Regions from separate parts of the Peribacillus sp. YIM B13481 genome, predicted to be linked through region 3. Evidence: riboswitches for the same ligand, from Rfam matches in the RefSeq annotation. Region 3 holds a riboswitch; each other region holds the start of a gene.
The links. Region 3 has a riboswitch for cyclic di-AMP ahead of ACFX4X_RS24145 (APC family permease). Riboswitches for the same ligand answer to the same signal wherever they lie in the genome.
Positions count from the first base shown of each region.

Region 1 (6,146 bases), on a different contig from region 3:
AAGGGTACCCCAATTCATCAGCTACCTTTTCAATGGCACTTTCAGTATTTTTTTCCCATTCAGAACGAATGAACCAAGTGTATTTAACTTGAGGAAGCCCCGCTTGGGCAAAGATGTTTTTCATGATAACCTTATCCATTCCAGCTGATGAAGCTAAAACGCCATTGCCTACATAAGGGAGATTCAATAATTCCAGCATCCCTTGTACTGTCCCGTCTTCTCCATTTGGTCCGTGAAGCAATGGGAAAATTACGTCATACCCTGTTGATTCACTATTTTCATCAGTTGAATGTGCCTGCAAGGCAAGAGGCGAGTTCAATTTGTCCGACGAAAAAGTCAAAGCCTCCACACTCTCGGCAGGCCCTGTTAACATCGGTCCATTAATCCATGAACCCTCTTTTGTTATGTAAATCGGATATATATCAAACTTTGCTAAATCGAGAGCCTTAATCACCGCTAAAGCCGTCTGCATAGAAACCTCATGCTCCGCAGATTTTCCACCATAAAGCAAACCAAGTTTAGTTTTCATGAGTTATTACCCTCCAATATTCTTTTAACCATGTTCATTGTATCATTTTACACTAAAACGGGAAAAGCGAAACTTCCATCATTGGTTCTTTTCCAATGATGGTTAGTTAAGCCATTCGGGCATTTACAGGCTGTTTTTTACACATATTTTTAAATTGCATTTTCATTTGATACCCTTCGACCGTCATTTTCATCGATACCTTACAGCCTGTTAATGCGGGGAAAAGCGAAACTTCCATCATTGGTTCTTTTCCATTAATTACCAACAGCGGAACACAGGTTAGATTCGCCACATCCTGTGGCAACACCTGTGCTTGCATATCCTATGCGTCGCATTCGGGCTTTACAGGCTGTTTTTTACACATATTTTTAAATTGCACTTTCATTTGATACCCTTCGACCGTCATTTCCATCGATACCTTACAGCCTGTTAATGCGGGGAAAAGCGAAACTTCCATCATTGGTGCCTTTCCAATAAGGAATATAGGCCAAAGCCACAACTCCCTGTCTCCTGTGCGGCGTCCTCCCTTATCTTTTATGCAATAGATAGTAAGTCTTACACCTAAAAAAACAAAGATATCAAATAATCCAACCCACGCATCCGGAAATTGGGATCAGAATAATGATTCATTTTTTATAACACTTTCCCATACTTTTTCTTTTCGATTAAAGGTGATAAAAACATCCGGCTCCTTAATATTTCTATCCGAAAAGTCATCATGCATCTCATCCATGTTTAAATAATCCCCTACCACCCATGCCGGTATCTCAATCTTCGTTCTTGAGTACTTGACATGCCGAAAGGAAAAAATGAGCCCCTCTGCCATAATATGAGCCAATGAAGAAATGATTTCTGCAGGAATGGCCGTCAGCTCTCTTTTCTTTCTGATTCCAAGCCACGTCCTCTCCACTTTTAACGGCTCCAGCTTTAGCGGAATCAGACTCCCTAACATCATATAATATGTAGAAAGTGAACGAAAATAAATTTTGTTGAACCAGCCATCATCCTGGGCAAGGTACACAAATTGATTATTCAATTTACGGAAAAATGGAGGATCCAGATGGGTTTTTGCATGCCCTAAATATAAAAGTTCAGCTAATTCCCTTCCATCCAATTCATCCAGCCCTTCCTCTTCTTCAAAATCAATCCAACAGAAATCTCCATATGCCCGGACATTTTCTTTAACGAGCTTTGCAATATCCTCAGATGAAGCGCTATCGAGCAGGACATTCAAATTGTATTCCCCACCATCGAATTGATGTTTCAATAATAAGATGGAATCCAAGGTATATGGCAGCGAATAGACAAATTCGCGAAAATTGAGTCCATTAAAAAGGACAAACCGTTCGGAAGCCTGCATATGCATATATAAGATATCATTGTTATCATTCTTCATAACCTGGTCCCCTCCGAGCTCTCAATCAATAATGTTATTTTATCAAACTTTTGGGTTTTCAAGTAAGTTATATAACCCAGAATATTATTCATCATCTGCATCGTATGAATAATGTGAATACCTGAACTCTATAATCACCTACGGTTAAGGAACGAACTCGATAATTTTAAATATCCATAATAGTGAAAAATAAAGAGTTGGAGGAATTGACGACGGGTAAAATTGAATAAGGTTTTATCATTAATTCTTTTCATGAGGAAGCTTCCCTTTAAAAAACTTTTCGTTTGCACCTTCTGGCACGTCAAATATAAAGGATACGCTTTTCAAACACAAAAAATCCAGAGTGACATATCACTCTGGATTTTTTGTATTAAGAAACTTGTTCTAATTCTTTATCGGAAGGAGGGTTGAATTGACCTTCCCATTTAGAGATGACGATTGCTGCAAGTGAATTCCCGATAACGTTTACTACTGTACGTCCCATATCAAGAATACGGTCGATACCGGCAATAAATGCTAAACCTTCAATAGGAATACCCACTGTTCCTAATGTCGCTAAAAGAACTACGAAGGATACACCTGGTACACCCGCAATACCCTTAGACGTGATCATTAACACTAACATTAGCGTAATTTGCTCATAAGCACTTAAATCGATTCCGTACATTTGAGCGATGAAGATAGCTGCCAACGCTTGGTATAATGTTGAACCATCAAGGTTAAAAGAGTATCCAGTTGGAATAACAAATGTAGCTATATGTTTCGGACATCCCGCTTTTTCCATTTTTTCCATAAGTTTCGGAAGAACCGCTTCTGAACTTGCTGTAGAGAACGCAAGTACCAATTCTTCTTTTAGAAGTTTAATCAATGTAAAGATATTGAATCCTACAAATTTTGCAATAAGACCCAGAACGACAATTACAAAGAAAATCATTGTTCCGTATACAGAAAGCGCTAACTTACCTAACGGAATTAAAGATTCCAAACCGAACTTGGAGATGGTCACACCGATTAGTGCAAATACCCCAATAGGAGCAAATTTCATGACCATATTAGTTAGGTAGAACATTCCTTCTGCTGTACCTTGGAAGAAACGGAATACTGGTTTACCTTTTTCACCGATAGCCGCAATACTAATTCCAAACAATACGGAGAAGAAAATGATCGCTAACATATCGCCTTGTACCATAGCTTGTACTGGATTGGATGGTACAATGTGAACAAGTGTATCTACAAACGATTCATGCTGCTTAGTTTCTGCTGTATCAACATAAGTGGAGATATCAGTTTTTTCCAGATGATTCATATTTACGCCAACACCAGGCTGGAGGATATTCGCGGAAATTAAACCAACAGCAATCGCAATCATAGTTACCACCACAAAGTATGATATTGATTTAGCTCCTAGTTTACCTACTGCTTTTAAATCACCTACACCCGCAACTGCAACGATAAGACTTGATACAATGATTGGCACAACAATCATTTTAATCATTCGTAGGAAAATGTCTCCGAATGGCTGTAAAAAGTTTTGGGCCGTCTCATTACCATAAAAAATGGCACCAACGATAATCCCTAGAATTAAACCAATGAAAATTTGGCTAGCTAAACTTAACTTGAATTTCTTCATATACTTTCCTCACCTTCCATAAAGTCTTTGATGCAAAAACGTTTTGTCTCGGTAAGGGAAACAAGATACTAATAGAAAGAAAGTAATTTTTCTTTTTTTGAAAAACTCTGTCTTTACGCCGAAAAAAAAGACACTTCATGTGTCGATTTCATATTGGCGTGAATATTCACACATGTTCCCTTAAAGACGCTGACGAGGTTAGCTGTCGGGTTAGGAATTGGAAACACAATTTGCCCTTTCATTTCTGAATTCACCCCTAGTGGATTAAAATCCACAAAAATGGTTCCCCCGTTCTTGGAATAAGATTAAGCGAGTTAACTTATAATAAAATATTATACTAAAAAGGTTAATCTGTAAATGTTTATTCTCATCCATTTTAGAAAAAGTCTTTAAATATATCTGAATATTCTGCATTCTAGATGATTGCACCCAGTATTACACTTCCCGATTTTTAGTCATTTAAGCTATATGGATATATAAATAATAACTAATTTGACATCCCCTTTCTTTATGAAAGAAGCAGTTATTTTTCCAAAATGCCAAGTAACAGATACCTTACTTTTTCCCTAGAGGTGAATTTTTTATAAGTTGCAGTTTTCACTTTTTCAAATTGAATTGGGGTAATAAAATAAGAATGGTTCTTCGCTACCCTATTCGGTTCTAGCAGGATGACATCACCTACTGACGGTCCCTTTATTAGTTCCTGCTTACCTTCTGCTTTAAGCCCTTTTGAAATGTAGTGTTTATCCACATACCCTTTTTTAGTCAATTTGTAGACATGCGGCTTTTTTTGGTAATGCACTGCCTCGATGGGAATGGCGGGTACACCAGCTTTCTCATTGGTTATTACAGCAAGGTTGACTTTGGATCCCACCAACAAAGATTCGGTTTCTTCACCCTCCGGTTCGATTAAAGCCTGAAATGGAAATTTGTTATCCCTTTTTAGTGACGGCTCTTCTGCTGGATAGGAATGGATACGGCCTATCGTTCCTTTCAATGACTTTTTTAAATCAGAGGAACTTGCTTTTATAGTCATGCCCACTTTAGCTTTTTTCATCTCCTCTTCAGAGAAATTACCTTCAATTGCCATATTTGTTGAAACGATGGATATAATGGGGTTTTTCAGGTTTTTATTGATATTTTTAACTACACCATCAGCTTCACTCGTCGTTACAATCGCGCTAGCCTGCTCCTCAATTGAACTTAATTTAGCATCAAGCATTTTCACTTTTTCATTCAAACTGTTTTTTTCGAGTTCTTGCTTGTACATTTCTTGCTCAATGTTGCTTTTAATAAGATCTGAAGAGCTTGTTGTTATATTAATATCCAAGTTATTTTTCACCGATTCATCAATGACCGCTTTATCAGGATCACGGGTCAGGGCCCCTTGAGAAGCCCTTAACTTCCTAATATATTCGTCAATCCCTACAATTTCTCCCTCAGCAGCAGTTTTCTCCGCTTCCAAATTCGCTTTAAGTGCATCAAGTTCGGTTGTCGTATACTCAAACAACGAGGAGCCAGCCGCTACAGCATCCCCCTCTTTTACAAGGAATTTCTTAAAATCATTTTTCTTGGTTTCAAAATAGATATCGTACTCTTCTACAGGTTTAATTACCCCATTTGTTTGAATAGTATCCGTAATTGTATCTTTTTTTACCATTGACCAGTTTTCCACGAAAACAGTTCGTTCCGCTTTGCTTCCTTTTTTTTCAATAAGGTATATGTTGACGGTTATTAACACAATCGACGCAATAGAGACCGCTGTTATTTTCCATTTCCCACTCATTCTTTTCACCCGCCTTATACAAATACGCCCACTTGGATGTATGCTAAAAAGGCTTTAACAAACCACGTGGCCAGATAGAATAGAACAATCATTACAAGGACCAAATAATTATTTCGTTGTGAAAACTCCTTTAAATAGAAATATTGCAGGGCAATAATAAGAAATTGAAAAATGGTGATTTCGCTGAAAAAGTGAATAAAGTAATCACTTCTGAGAAAATACTGACCGATGACTCCCAATGAAAAAAGATTGGAATCATTGCCTATATCCATTAATACGAATAGAGGAATCAGTAATGCTTTTTCCAATAATTGCAACCCGAAAATGATCATTTGAACGATAACTAATTTTATGTATGGGATATCGGTAACGATCCAAAAGAAAAGGGCTGCTAAAAATATGTAAATGGATGGGTAGATAAGGCTTGCTATTATGTTGCCGCTCAATATCAGAAACTTTCCTGCTTCAAATTCATTAACACTCATCTTCGTGATTTCTTTAGAAAATGATTCAGAACCAATGCCAAAATAACCACCAATAGCAAATACTATAATACTAAGAAAATATAAAAATAGTAATTTCCATCCAAGCCGTGTGACTGCCTCTGCATTTTGCAGTTGATAACGACTTCGATGAGGCTCTAAAATGCCCTTTAACAATCTGACCTGGTACACCATATGTGTTCCTCCTGCAAAAAATGATATATCATCCTATATTTTATCTTATTTTGGAAACAATTGCAGAAATAAGGAATGAATGAAACAAAAAAAACACATACACTTACCCTTAACATGTAATCCTCCTC
Region 1 covers NZ_JBHZPE010000048.1:6,768-12,913, reverse strand. Annotated here, with positions in the region: gene ACFX4X_RS20630 (D-alanine--D-alanine ligase) at 1-529, opposite strand, end outside; gene ACFX4X_RS20625 (hypothetical protein) at 636-848, opposite strand; gene ACFX4X_RS20620 (hypothetical protein) at 1,143-1,925, opposite strand; gene ACFX4X_RS20615 (cation:dicarboxylate symporter family transporter) at 2,296-3,555, opposite strand; cyclic di-AMP (ydaO/yuaA leader) riboswitch at 3,728-3,877, opposite strand; gene ACFX4X_RS20610 (efflux RND transporter periplasmic adaptor subunit) at 4,079-5,341, opposite strand; gene ACFX4X_RS20605 (hypothetical protein) at 5,356-6,018, opposite strand; gene ACFX4X_RS20600 (diacylglycerol/lipid kinase family protein) at 6,145-6,146, opposite strand, start outside.
Region 1: another riboswitch for cyclic di-AMP. It lies ahead of ACFX4X_RS20615 (cation:dicarboxylate symporter family transporter); the one in region 3 lies ahead of ACFX4X_RS24145 (APC family permease).

Region 2 (6,146 bases), on a different contig from region 3:
CCGTAACGATGATAATATCTGTAATCCCTGATTGTACCGCTTCCTCGATAATATATTGAATGGTCGGCTTATCGACAATCGGCAGCATTTCCTTTGGTTGAGCTTTTGTAGCAGGTAAAAATCGTGTTCCTAAACCGGCTGCTGGAATTACGGCTTTCTTTATCATAGCCTAGCCCCTTTTTAAGGTTCTTTTATTCCGCTTTTTGTTCTACCCTTCATTTTATGTAGTCATTGGTTGACCTATATCAAAAAAAGGTGAAAATAAATCCCTGAAAAAGAATAGATTTACCATTGAAGTAAATATTATGGATATATGAATTTCGTCAAGAGGTGTATATTTTGCCAATTGAAAATCAAGAGCGAAAACAAATCCTTTTTGCTTTACTCGTCATAATTTTATATCTCTCTCCTCTACTCATCCTTGGAGAAAATGCACATATTCGTGTACATGATAATTTGGATTCCAACCTTGCCTGGTATAAAGTGCTTTCAGAAAGCGGTGAGTTATTTGGTTCAATAAACGCCAAAATTCCACAGATTATGAATGGGCTGCCCCGAAATGCGTTTGGCAGTGAATTCAGTATTATCGTGTGGCTTCATGCCCTTTTTCCGACAATGGTTGCATATGCAATAAGCCAGGCATTAACAAGATTTATTGCTTTCTTTGGTATGTATATCCTATTAAAAAAACATTTCATTACAGGGCGCCAATCGGGATGGATTAGGGTTGGAACATCCTTAGCCTTTGCCCTTACTCCATTTTGGCCATCGGGAATGCTCAGCACGCTTGGGATGCCGCTAGCCCTTTGGGCTTTTTTGAATATCCGCAACAAGGACCACTCGTGGAAGAATTATTTGGTCCTTACACTTTTACCTCTATATTCAAGCATCGTACTTGGCTTTTTCTTTTTCCTGGTTGCAATGGGCCTTCTTTGGATAACGGATGTGATTAGGAGAAAAGGTTGGAATTTAAGGTTTTTTCTTTCAATCGTTTATATGACCTTCATTTTTGGTCTTGTGGAGTATCGTTTGATTGCTTCTTTCATTTTTGATTCGGAGCCAAACAGCAGGGATGAATATTTTCACGCAAGGCTACCGCTCGAGTGGGTCATTAAGCTTACTTTCAAAAATTTCGTTCTTGGACATACGCATGTCATGACTGTACATGCGCTTATCATCCTGCCGATTACAGCTTTTGCCCTTTATATTATTTTGATCAAAAAACTGTGGAGACAGGAAAGGGTTTTTGTTTTTTTGTTCGGTTTGAATTTTATGCTCTCCGCATGGTATGCATTTTGGTTTTATAAAGGCTGGCTTCCTTTAACAGAAAGGTTCCATACCTTGGATACTTTTAATTTTGCCAGATTTCACTTTTTAAGGCCGATGGTGATTTACTTGGGGTTTGCCCTCGCCATAAAAATCATCTGGGAACACAGTGAATTTGCTAAGAAAACCCTTTTAATCTTCATTGCCGTTCAAATCATGGTTTTAATGGGTTTCAATGAAGAAATCACTAACAATAAAAAACCATCTTTTAAAGAGTTCTATGCAGAAAGCCTTTTTCAGGATATAGAAGAGCATATTGGCCTCCCACAGGAAGAATATCGGGTTGCAAGCATCGGTCTACATCCTGCTATCGCCCAATTTAATGGGTTTTACACGCTCGATAGCTATAACAATTTCTATCCGCTTACATACAAACATCAATTTCGTCAAATAATTGAAAACGAATTGGCAAAGAATAAAAACATCAGAATCTACTTTGATGAATGGGGAGGACGTTGTTACCTATTTGCCGATGAGCTTGGTAAGCATTATATGTTCAAAAAAGGCTCGAAGAAAGAGTTGGATAATTTGGAGATTAATGTAGATGCGTTTAAAGGATTAGGCGGCAAGTATATATTTTCTGCCGTACCAATCAACAACGCGAAGGAAAACGGGTTGGAACTGGATAGGATTTTCACAAAGAAAGGGACCGTTTGGAAAATTCATTTATACAGAGTCATTTGAAAAGGGGGGGATATTGTGAATTCACCGATAGTGACGATTGTTGTACCTTGTTATAACGAAGAAAGTGTTTTGCAGGATACCATTTCCCAGCTTTGTGGATTGGTGAGGGGTTTAGTCGAAGAAAATGTTGTGTCTGGTCAAAGTAAAATTCTATTGGTTGATGATGGAAGTAAAGATCAAACATGGAAGATCATATATAAGGAAACGATTAACAATGAATATGTTCGTGGACTAAAGCTTTCACGGAATGCAGGCCACCAAAATGCACTCCTTGCCGGATTGTTTACAGCCAAGGAAGCCTCGGATTGTGTGATTTCAATTGATGCAGATTTACAAGATGATATTCAAGTCATCCCTGAATTCATTCGGAAATTCACTGAAGGATGTGAAATTGTATATGGCGTCCGCCAAAAAAGGGACCTTGATTCATTTTTTAAACGAACATCTGCAACTGGCTTTTATAAAATGATGAACAAAATGGGGGTCAACCTTGTCTATAATCATGCAGATTTCCGGCTAATGAGCAAAAGGGCGATCGTGGAGTTGGAACGATTTGAAGAAACGAATCTTTTTTTACGGGGAATCGTCCCGCTTATTGGGTTTAAGACGGACTCTGTTTATTATGACCGCAAAGAAAGATTGGCAGGGGAAACGAAATATCCATTTAAGAAGATGGTTGCTTTTGCTCTTGATGGCATTACTTCCTTTTCAGTAACACCGATCCGGCTTGTATTATGGCTAGGATGTCTTTCCTTTTTCATTAGCTTACTTTTTGGGTCATACTTTTTATGGTTAAAGTTTTTTGGGCAGACCGAAACTGGTTGGACCTCATTAATTACCTCCATCTGGTTGATCGGCGGACTCCAGTTGATTGCTGTCGGCTTGATTGGGGAATATATCGGTAAAATCTATAATGAATCCAAACGCCGGCCTAAATATATTGTGGATCTGGATTTATTTAATCCGCTCGATTTAAATAAACGGGAGCAACTAGATAATGAACGGACAAGTATTGAAAAACTATCTAAAACACACTAACTCCTTTATCCGCTTTTTATTGGTTGGAATGGTCAATACAGGGGTTGGACTTTCCATCATGCTTTTTCTCATGAATGTTCTTGAATTATCTTACTGGATCTCTACCTTTTTCGGCAATGGTATGGGAGCAGTAACGAGTTTTCTGTTGAACAGGACTTTTACTTTTAGAAGCGATATAGATTGGCGGAGAGGGGTTGCCCGTTTCTTTTGCGTCATCCTGATTTGTTATTCCGCGGCTTATTCTTTAGGACAAGCCATTGCAGGATCCTTGGAAGCATCCGTTCATTTTTCCATTCAGCAAAATGTGGCTGTACTTATCGGAACAATCTTTTATACAGTACTGAACTATATTGGCCAGAAATACTTTGTCTTTAAAAAAAGCAATTTGGGAACAATTCAAGAAGGAAGGAACTGATTAGAATCAAAGAATGCCCCTTTGGATGGAAATCAAAGTGGATTTCAAGAAGCGAATTTTTGATTTTCAGCGTGGAGTTTATATATTGCAAACCTATCCAAGCGGGGGCAGATCCTTTTAATAAGAAAGGTGAACCGTTAATAAATTAGAGATTTAAACAGTTTCGTAATTCGGTAATTTTCCCTTTTAAGGACCCACCGTTTTTGTTCTTTCATTTCTTAAAAATTGATTGGGAAGTTTCTCTTTTTTAACAAGTTATTCACCTTTTTCCTACCTTCGAATCATGCACTTGGATGACTTATGTTATATACGTCAGAACAAAGCCTCACTTAAAATAAATTATTATTTTACTGTGCAAAATTTTCATTTACTTTTCCATTTCACGGGAGTATGATAATCAACAGTTTCGTATTTCTAAATCGCTTAAACCTTATGGTACGGGGGGTCCGGTATGGGATTATTTTAACAATCCAAGGGGTGAATCCTTTCAAGGTAGGGCTACTCTTAGGTCCGAATCCGACAGCTAACCTCGTAAGCGTTATATGAGAGGGAAGGTGGAGCTTGTTAGACAAAAAAGTGGATGTCTACAGGTCTATTTAGTTATGACTTGTGGGCATTTTTCCATTTTTTTTGTTTTTTCTATAGCTGGGTAACATAAACTTATAACTTAAAAATGGTGGTGAATTCTTGATGTTATCTTCTATAAAGAGGTTTTTGATCGGGAGACCTTTAAAATCAAATGCACTAGGTGATCAAAAGCTTAACAAAACCAAGGCTTTGGCGATATTATCTTCTGATGCTTTGTCTTCGGTTGCTTATGGACCGGAGCAAATATTAATCGTTCTGATCACGGTCGGTGCTGCGGCATTCTGGTATTCCATACCCATCGCCATCGGAGTATTGTTACTGTTGGCTGCATTGATCTTGTCCTATAGACAAATCATTTTTGCTTATCCTCATGGCGGGGGAGCCTATGTGGTTTCAAAAAACAATTTAGGTATCAATCCAGGGTTGATAGCTGGAGGATCCTTATTGGTCGATTATATTTTAACTGTAGCTGTAAGTGTTTCTGCAGGTACGGATGCTATCACGTCCGCCTTTCCCGGCCTTCATGCATATAATGTAGGCATAGCCATCGTTTTTGTATTTCTGCTTACCATCCTTAATCTAAGAGGGGTTACGGAGTCGGCCTCTGTTTTGGCCTATCCGGTGTATCTATTCGTTTTAGCATTGTTCATCTTGATTGGTGTAGGAATTTACAAAATCCTGACAGGAGGAGTCTCACCGGAATTACACGCGCCAATCGGGACTCCAGTAGCGGGCATCAGTTTATTCATACTGCTAAGAGCATTTGCATCAGGAAGTTCCGCATTGACAGGAGTCGAAGCGATTTCCAATGCGATTCCGAACTTTAAAGACCCAGCTCCGAATAATGCTGCAAAAACTTTAATAGCTATGGGTTCCTTACTGGCTGTATTATTTACGGGAATCGTATTCTTAGCCTACTATTTAAGCATTGTTCCTAGCGCAGAGGTAACGGTCGTCTCGCAGATTGCTGAAGAGATCTTTGGTCGGAATTTCATGTATTTCTTCATTCAAGGTACGACTGCATTGATCTTGATTCTTGCTGCCAATACTGGCTATTCCGCTTTCCCCTTGCTTGCGGTGAATCTTGCAAAAGATAAATTCATACCAAGGGCGTTTACGATTAGAGGGGACCGATTAGGATATTCCAATGGAATTATCATACTAGGACTTGCATCCATCATCTTAATAGTCGCATTTGGGGGACATACAGAAAATCTTATTCCACTTTATGCGGTAGGGGTATTTATTCCATTTACGTTTTCCCAGACCGGGATGATTGTCAAATGGATACGCGAAAAGCCAAAAGGCTGGATCATGAAATTAACCATTAATTCAATTGGTGCCACTATTAGTTTTATCGTCACGATGATATTCTTTTTAACCAAATTTACTCAGGTTTGGCCTGTTTTGATTTTTTTACCTATCATCATTTTAATTTTTCATCGAATTAGGAAGCATTATGAAGCAGTCGGAGACCAGCTAAGGATTACAACTTGTGAGCCCATCTTGCCAATAGAAGGGAATATCATTATTGTGCCTGTGGCCGGTATAACTCATGTGGTTGAGAACTCTTTAAATTATGCTAAATCTCTATCAGCACATCAGGTCATTGCCGTTTATGTTGCTTTTGAAAGAGAAGATGAAAAGAAATTTGAAGAAAAGTGGAAAAAGTGGCAGCCAGATGTTAGACTCGTCACACTAAACTCTTATTACAGGAGTATCATACAGCCATTAACTAAATTCGTGGATACAGTTGAACATAAAGCGAGTGAATCCAACTATAAAGTTACGGTAATAATCCCGCAATTTATTCCGAAGAAAGGCTGGCACAATATTCTTCATAACCAATCAAGTTTACTGATTAAGGCCTACTTGCTTTATAGAAGAAATGTAGTTGTTGCGACAGTTCCCTATCATTTGAAGAAGTAAGTTCCATCATCTAAGAAAAGAAGCAAACCTACATATGGTTTGCTTTTTTATTGGGCTCTGTTCGTATATTATTTATAATCTCATAATTAAAAAGACAGCACTACGGCTGTCTTTTTTCAAACTAACGCCCCCGATATAATAAGATCATTCATTAATAACTCATTAA
Region 2 covers NZ_JBHZPE010000035.1:35,591-41,736, forward strand. Annotated here, with positions in the region: gene galU (UTP--glucose-1-phosphate uridylyltransferase GalU) at 1-166, opposite strand, end outside; gene ACFX4X_RS18010 (DUF6044 family protein) at 340-2,010, shown strand; gene ACFX4X_RS18015 (glycosyltransferase family 2 protein) at 2,026-3,048, shown strand; gene ACFX4X_RS18020 (GtrA family protein) at 3,008-3,463, shown strand; cyclic di-AMP (ydaO/yuaA leader) riboswitch at 3,874-4,017, shown strand; gene ACFX4X_RS18025 (APC family permease) at 4,154-5,980, shown strand.
Region 2: another riboswitch for cyclic di-AMP. It lies ahead of ACFX4X_RS18025 (APC family permease); the one in region 3 lies ahead of ACFX4X_RS24145 (APC family permease).

Region 3 (6,146 bases):
ATTGATCTCACCTCACCACTAGTTCTTAGAGGTGAGGTGATTTTTCAATGGATATTTATGTTAATATTACTGAAAAAATTGTGAAGAAATGTACTTAAACTAACAGGTGCTTTAGTTCATTAACAGGGGTTGCTGCGGCAGCCTTTTTGTATGAAAACATATTCGTGAAAGGCCATACTAAAATAAGTCCACCATATTCTAATTTAGCTAAAGGCAGGTTAGTTCAACAGTGCTGTTTGATCTTTGTTCAACAATAGGGCCCTTTAATTGAATAAGGGTCACAGAAATGATCAATCAAACTTTTATATAAAAGAACGATTCAATTGAATATATTAAGAGCGTGTTTTGAACATTCTTTTTTTTTCAAAACACGCTCTTTCTTTTTGTTCGTGTATCAAGATTATTAGTATCAATTTGATCAAACATTATTCTAAAGCAACTGAGTCATTAGTAAAATATGAAAAAAGTAATAGTATCAGTATGTCCAAGATTTAGAGATTAATTGCAATTGTCTTGAAGTTTTTGCACCAGAACCAAAGATTTGCTTAAGCGGCAGAGATGCTTTTTTTATGTCTTAATTGAAGAACAAAAAATAAGTAAGTACCAGCATTCAAGACAAATCCAAACACGGCTAACATTAGCGCATAGCTCCATACATCATGTAGATCATTTCCAATCGAGATAAGATCCCGAAATCCTTTTATAGCATACGTCATTGGAAGGAATGCATGTATGTGTTGATAAAATGGAGGTGCTAACGCTATAGGGAATGTACCTGAGCTACCGCCAATTTGCAATAAGAGTAGAATGAATCCAATAATCTGTCCTATTTTTCCAAAAATGGTGCAGAGCATTTGCGCCAAAGATAGGAAAGTAAGACTCGTCAAAATTGTAAATAGATATAAGCCCCATGCATTTTTAACTTCTAGACCCATCCCCTGGATAAGTATAGTAACTGCTAGAATGGATTGAATCAAACTAACCACAATAACAACACTGTGCTTACTGAGGAACCAAGAAGCCCCGGATGTTGGTTCTAACGGTGTTTCTTTAAGTTGATAACTAGAAGAGAAAATTAATGCACTAGCCATCAAACCAATAGACAAAATATAAGGAATTAAGCCAGCTCCATATTCATTTACCTCACTGATTTTGTGTGGTTCCAACTTTATTGGATTAGACAACATGTCGTAATTTTTATCATTCATTTTCAATTCATTCGCTTTTGTAGCACCAGATTGTAACGAAGAATGTAATTGACCTGTTCCGTCAGATAGATGGGAAGATCCCTTATATATTGATGCGGAACCATCTGCAAGTTTTTGAGAGTCTTCACTAAACTGATTGGCACTAGAGTTAAGTTTTTCAATCCCTTTTGCAAATTGATTGCTTGCATTGTCCATTTTTAATATACTGTCGGAAACAGCGCGAGTTCCATCTGTTAATTTGTTAGCACCACTATGTGCTTCGGCTAACATTTTGTTAAATGTCCCTAGATTTGAACTAAGGGTATGTTGCCCTTCAGCCAATTTATTAGCGCCTTCATACATCGATAGTTGTCCTTTTGCAAACAGATCAAGTTGACTCTGCACTTGCTGTGAATTTTGTGAAACGGTTAACATCGTAGACTCGAATTCCGTAATTTCTTGTTTTAAATCATCTGCAGTGGAAAGAGACATGAAAGTATCCAAATTCAAAAGCAACTGTTGTTTTTCTTCCTCAGAAAGACTTTTGCTTTTAAGGATAATCCTTTTTTGTTCTTTAACTAGTTGGTTCTGCCCTTGAAGGATTTGTTGTAAGGAGTTCAGTTGACTAATCATTTCAGGCTGTCTTTCATATATATCCCCCAACGCGATTAATAGTGGGTCAACTTTGTCTTGAATTTCAATTGTACCTTGGTGTGCCTGCTGTAGGTTTCTTTTAAGATCATTAGCTCCTTGTTCTAATTGTTTAGAACCTTTGGCGAGATTTTCACCAGTTTTGTTAAGGACACCCAAGCCATTTTCTAAATTATCCATACCACTATTAAGTGTTTGAACCCCGTTAGACAATTGACCAATTTCCGTTTGAAATTGTTGAGTTCCATTGCGTAAACTTTGTGTACCATCTTTAAATAAGACGGTACCAGCAGCTAAACTCTGCAAATGGTCTTGTAGTGTTTTGGAGGAATTTGTAATTTTGTTGGCAGCCTGGTCTATTTTATTCGCTCCTTCAGCTGCTTTTTGTAAATGCTCGCCTACTTCATTTAAACTATTAAATAATGTGACTGCATATTGTTTTGTGATAGAATTTGATATTTTCTCATTGATTTTACTAATTCCAGAGGTTGCTATCTTTGATGCAGTATAGTTTTTCCCCGGATTTGTGTAATATCTCAGGCCCATTTTACTAGGATGTTTATCTAACAAGGTAGCTCCATTTTTAGAGAAATCATTTGGAATTTCGACTACCATGTAAAAATCTTCATTTTTTAATCCTTTAAACGCTTCTTTACTATTGGTAAATTTCCATTTAAACGAGTGATTCTGTTTCAAATCATGAACCAAATCTTTTCCTAACTGTAAATTCTGCCCAGAAAATTTTGATCCCAGATCTTCATTTACTACTGCAATTGGAAGATCTCCAGTTTTAGAATAAGGATTTCTAAAAGCGGATAGAAAAATGCTGCTATAGAGCAACGGTACAAAAAGAATGACTATCAATGTTAACCCAGTTTTGCGATGGCTGAAAATATTTTTCCACTCGCCTCTTATCATATTCAATTATATTATCCCCCATTGTTTCTAGTACTAAATATATTTTGTAGGACCCTAATTTCATAGCTAATTTTACTATAAGATGTCCTTGGGTGTTAGACTTCATTTTTCCATTTTTAATAATTTTTTTAATTCGCCCAATTCACCGTCTGGAAACGATTAGCCCACGTTTACATGTTCCGGAAGCTGCTCATTATGTATATGATTTTACCGTGAACTTAAATTCAAGGGTGATGAAATCCTGCGATTCAGCGAGTATTGGTGAGAAAGTCGTATAAACTGAGGGAGTTGAAGAAGGATTTTGTTTTTACGTTAAACTGTATACAGTTTAACGGTTTTAGGAGGTGAAAATGATGAAACGTGCGATAGGAATTTTTCTTACTCTTTCATCTTTACTAACATACTTAATAGTAGACATGCTTTATGACCCTGTTAAGAATACAATAACAACAACAGATATGAATTCAGGAGTTACAACAGTAACAGTACATTATCAATATCCTTTGATGTTTTGGGTAATTTGTGTCATTTTAATAATTACTTTTATTCTTGGGATTTACTTTATTCTAGCAAAGGAAAAGCAATATGAGGAATGTCCACTCTGTGATACTCCAGAATATACTAGAAATAAGTGAATCGAACTCCCATGAAAATTAAAAAAGCACAAAATCCAGAAAAAACCACAATAAAATAGACCCAGTAAAAACGCTTTTAAAAAAAAGGCTGAGCCTTATGAGTGATCTGATTGAGTTTGGTAAATCGTTAAACAAAAACCTCCAATTATAGCAAATTAAGTAGAGGCTAGCGCGACGACCAAAAAAGGATTAATCTCCCATGAGTGCTACCCATAAAGGGCGCGACAGTCGGTGGTACACCGTGGTCATCGGAGTCAGACTAACGGATGGGCTCAAAGGTACCATAGTTCAAAGACCTTCTTCGCCAGCCATTAAAACATTATCGACATAGAGACCAATTTTCATTCTCTGTGGTGAAGCGCTGATTTTTGCGCTTCATGAATGGCTAACGGGGCAGTTTAATGAAAAAGTGAGGACATACACAATGGTATGAGTTCAATATCTAAAGGTACTTTCTTGTGGACTTATATTCTAATCATTGTTTATGGGTTCTGCAATTTGTTCTTTTGTGGGACCTCCATATTGCTGGTTAATGTCTTTAGCTAACTCATCTAAAAATTCATCAGATAAAAAGGGACTATTATCTTTGAACATGTAAATCCTCCTTTCGTGTTAGAAATCAAAAATACTAAAGCATGAACTAATATGTACTACTAACATTTCCGTTATCCTCGGTTTTAATCTTTTACATAAAATTCATTTACATTCTCTGAACACAGGAGTATTATAATCACAGTTCAAATTTCTAAATCGCTGAAACCATTAGGTACGGGGGAACCATTTTTGTGGGTTGTTACTTAACCCAAGGGGTGAATCCTTTCAAGGTAGGGCTACTCAAAGGTCCGAATCCGACAGCTAACCTCGTAAGCGTTAAATGAGAAGGAAGGTGGAACTTGTGACACACGAAAAGTGATGTGCCTACAGGTCTATTAAATATGACTTGTAGGCACTTTTTTATGCATGTAAAATTATTTCTTTTTTGAGTAATTACTATTGATAAGGGTAAAAATTAACCAATAGATATATTAGGCGGTGCGTGATTAATGATTCCATTCATAAAAAGGCTTTTAATTGGACGACCTTTGAAATCCAATGAATTAGGAGAACAGAAACTTAACAAAACGAAAGCATTAGCAATCCTTTCTTCTGATGCTCTATCATCAGTGGCATATGGTCCTGAACAAATTTTGATAGTATTGATTACGTTAGGTGCAGCAGCATTTTGGTATTCAATTCCTATCGCAGTTGGTGTATTAATTCTTTTAACAGCTCTCATATTGTCTTATAGGCAAATCATCTTTGCTTATCCTCATGGCGGTGGAGCGTATGTGGTTTCAAAGAGCAATTTAGGTGTAAATTCAGGCTTAATAGCTGGAGGATCCCTATTGGTAGACTACATACTAACTGTTGCTGTAAGTGTGTCTGCTGGGACCGATGCTTTAACATCTGCCTTTCCCACTTTACATAACTATAATGTGGTAATTGCCATTGTATTTGTAATTCTTATTACAATTTTGAATTTAAGAGGAGTAACGGAGTCTGCTTCAATTTTAGCCTACCCCGTTTACTTATTCGTTTTTGCGTTGTTTATATTAATTGGTGTGGGTATTTATAATATTCTAACTGGAGGAGTTTCTCCTGAATTACACACCCCAATAGGTACACCTGTGGCGGGAATCAGTTTGTTTATTCTTTTAAGGGCGTTTGCTTCAGGAAGTTCGGCTTTAACAGGGGTTGAAGCCATATCGAATGCTATTCCTAACTTTAAAGACCCAGCTCCAAATAATGCGGCTAAAACATTAATGGCAATGGGAACCTTGCTTGCCATACTGTTTTCAGGAATCGTATTTTTAGCCTATTATTATGGCATTTCTCCAAGTGGAGAGGTAACCGTTGTTTCCCAAATTGCCGAAGAAACTTTCGGACGGAATTTCATGTACTTCTTTATTCAAGGAACTACAGCATTGATATTAATCCTTGCTGCGAACACTGGTTATTCGGCTTTCCCGTTGTTGGCAGTGAATCTTGCAAAGGATAAGTTTATTCCAAGGATGTTTCTAGTTAGAGGGGACCGATTAGGATATTCAAATGGCATCATCATCCTTGGTATTGCTTCAATACTTTTAATTGTTGCTTTTCAGGCAGAAACAGAGCATCTAATCCCACTTTATGCAGTTGGAGTTTTTATTCCATTTACATTGTCCCAAACAGGAATGATGGCTAAATGGATTCGTGAGAAGCCTCAGGGGTGGCTTCCAAAACTAATAGTTAATACGATTGGTGCTGTTATTAGTTTCACGGTCACAATGATGTTCTTTTTAACAAAATTCTCACAGGTTTGGTCAATCCTAATTTTTCTACCTATCATTGTCCTTCTCTTCCATCGAATTAAAAAGCATTATGAAGCTGTTGGAGACCAACTTAGGCTTACAACTTGTGAACCATCTGTGACCATTGACGGTAATGTTATGATAGTGCCTGTTGCTGGCATGACTCATGTTGTAGAGAATACCTTAAATTATGCTAAATCTCTTTCTCCTGAACAAATTATTGCTGTGTATGTTGCATTTGAAAGAGAAGACGAGAAGAAGTTTGAAGAACAATGGAAGAAATGGCAACCTGATGTAAGACTGGTGACACTGCACTCTCATTACAGAAGTATCATCAACCCACTTACCAAATTTGTTGATACTGTAGAGCATAAAGCAAGGGAAGGGAATTATCGGGTAACGGTTGTCATTCCACAATTTATTCC
Region 3 covers NZ_JBHZPE010000083.1:4,930-11,075, forward strand. Annotated here, with positions in the region: gene ACFX4X_RS24130 (YhgE/Pip family protein) at 546-2,756, opposite strand; gene ACFX4X_RS24135 (hypothetical protein) at 3,110-3,391, shown strand; gene ACFX4X_RS24140 (bacitracin ABC transporter ATP-binding protein) at 3,863-3,985, opposite strand; cyclic di-AMP (ydaO/yuaA leader) riboswitch at 4,133-4,277, shown strand; gene ACFX4X_RS24145 (APC family permease) at 4,435-6,146, shown strand, end outside.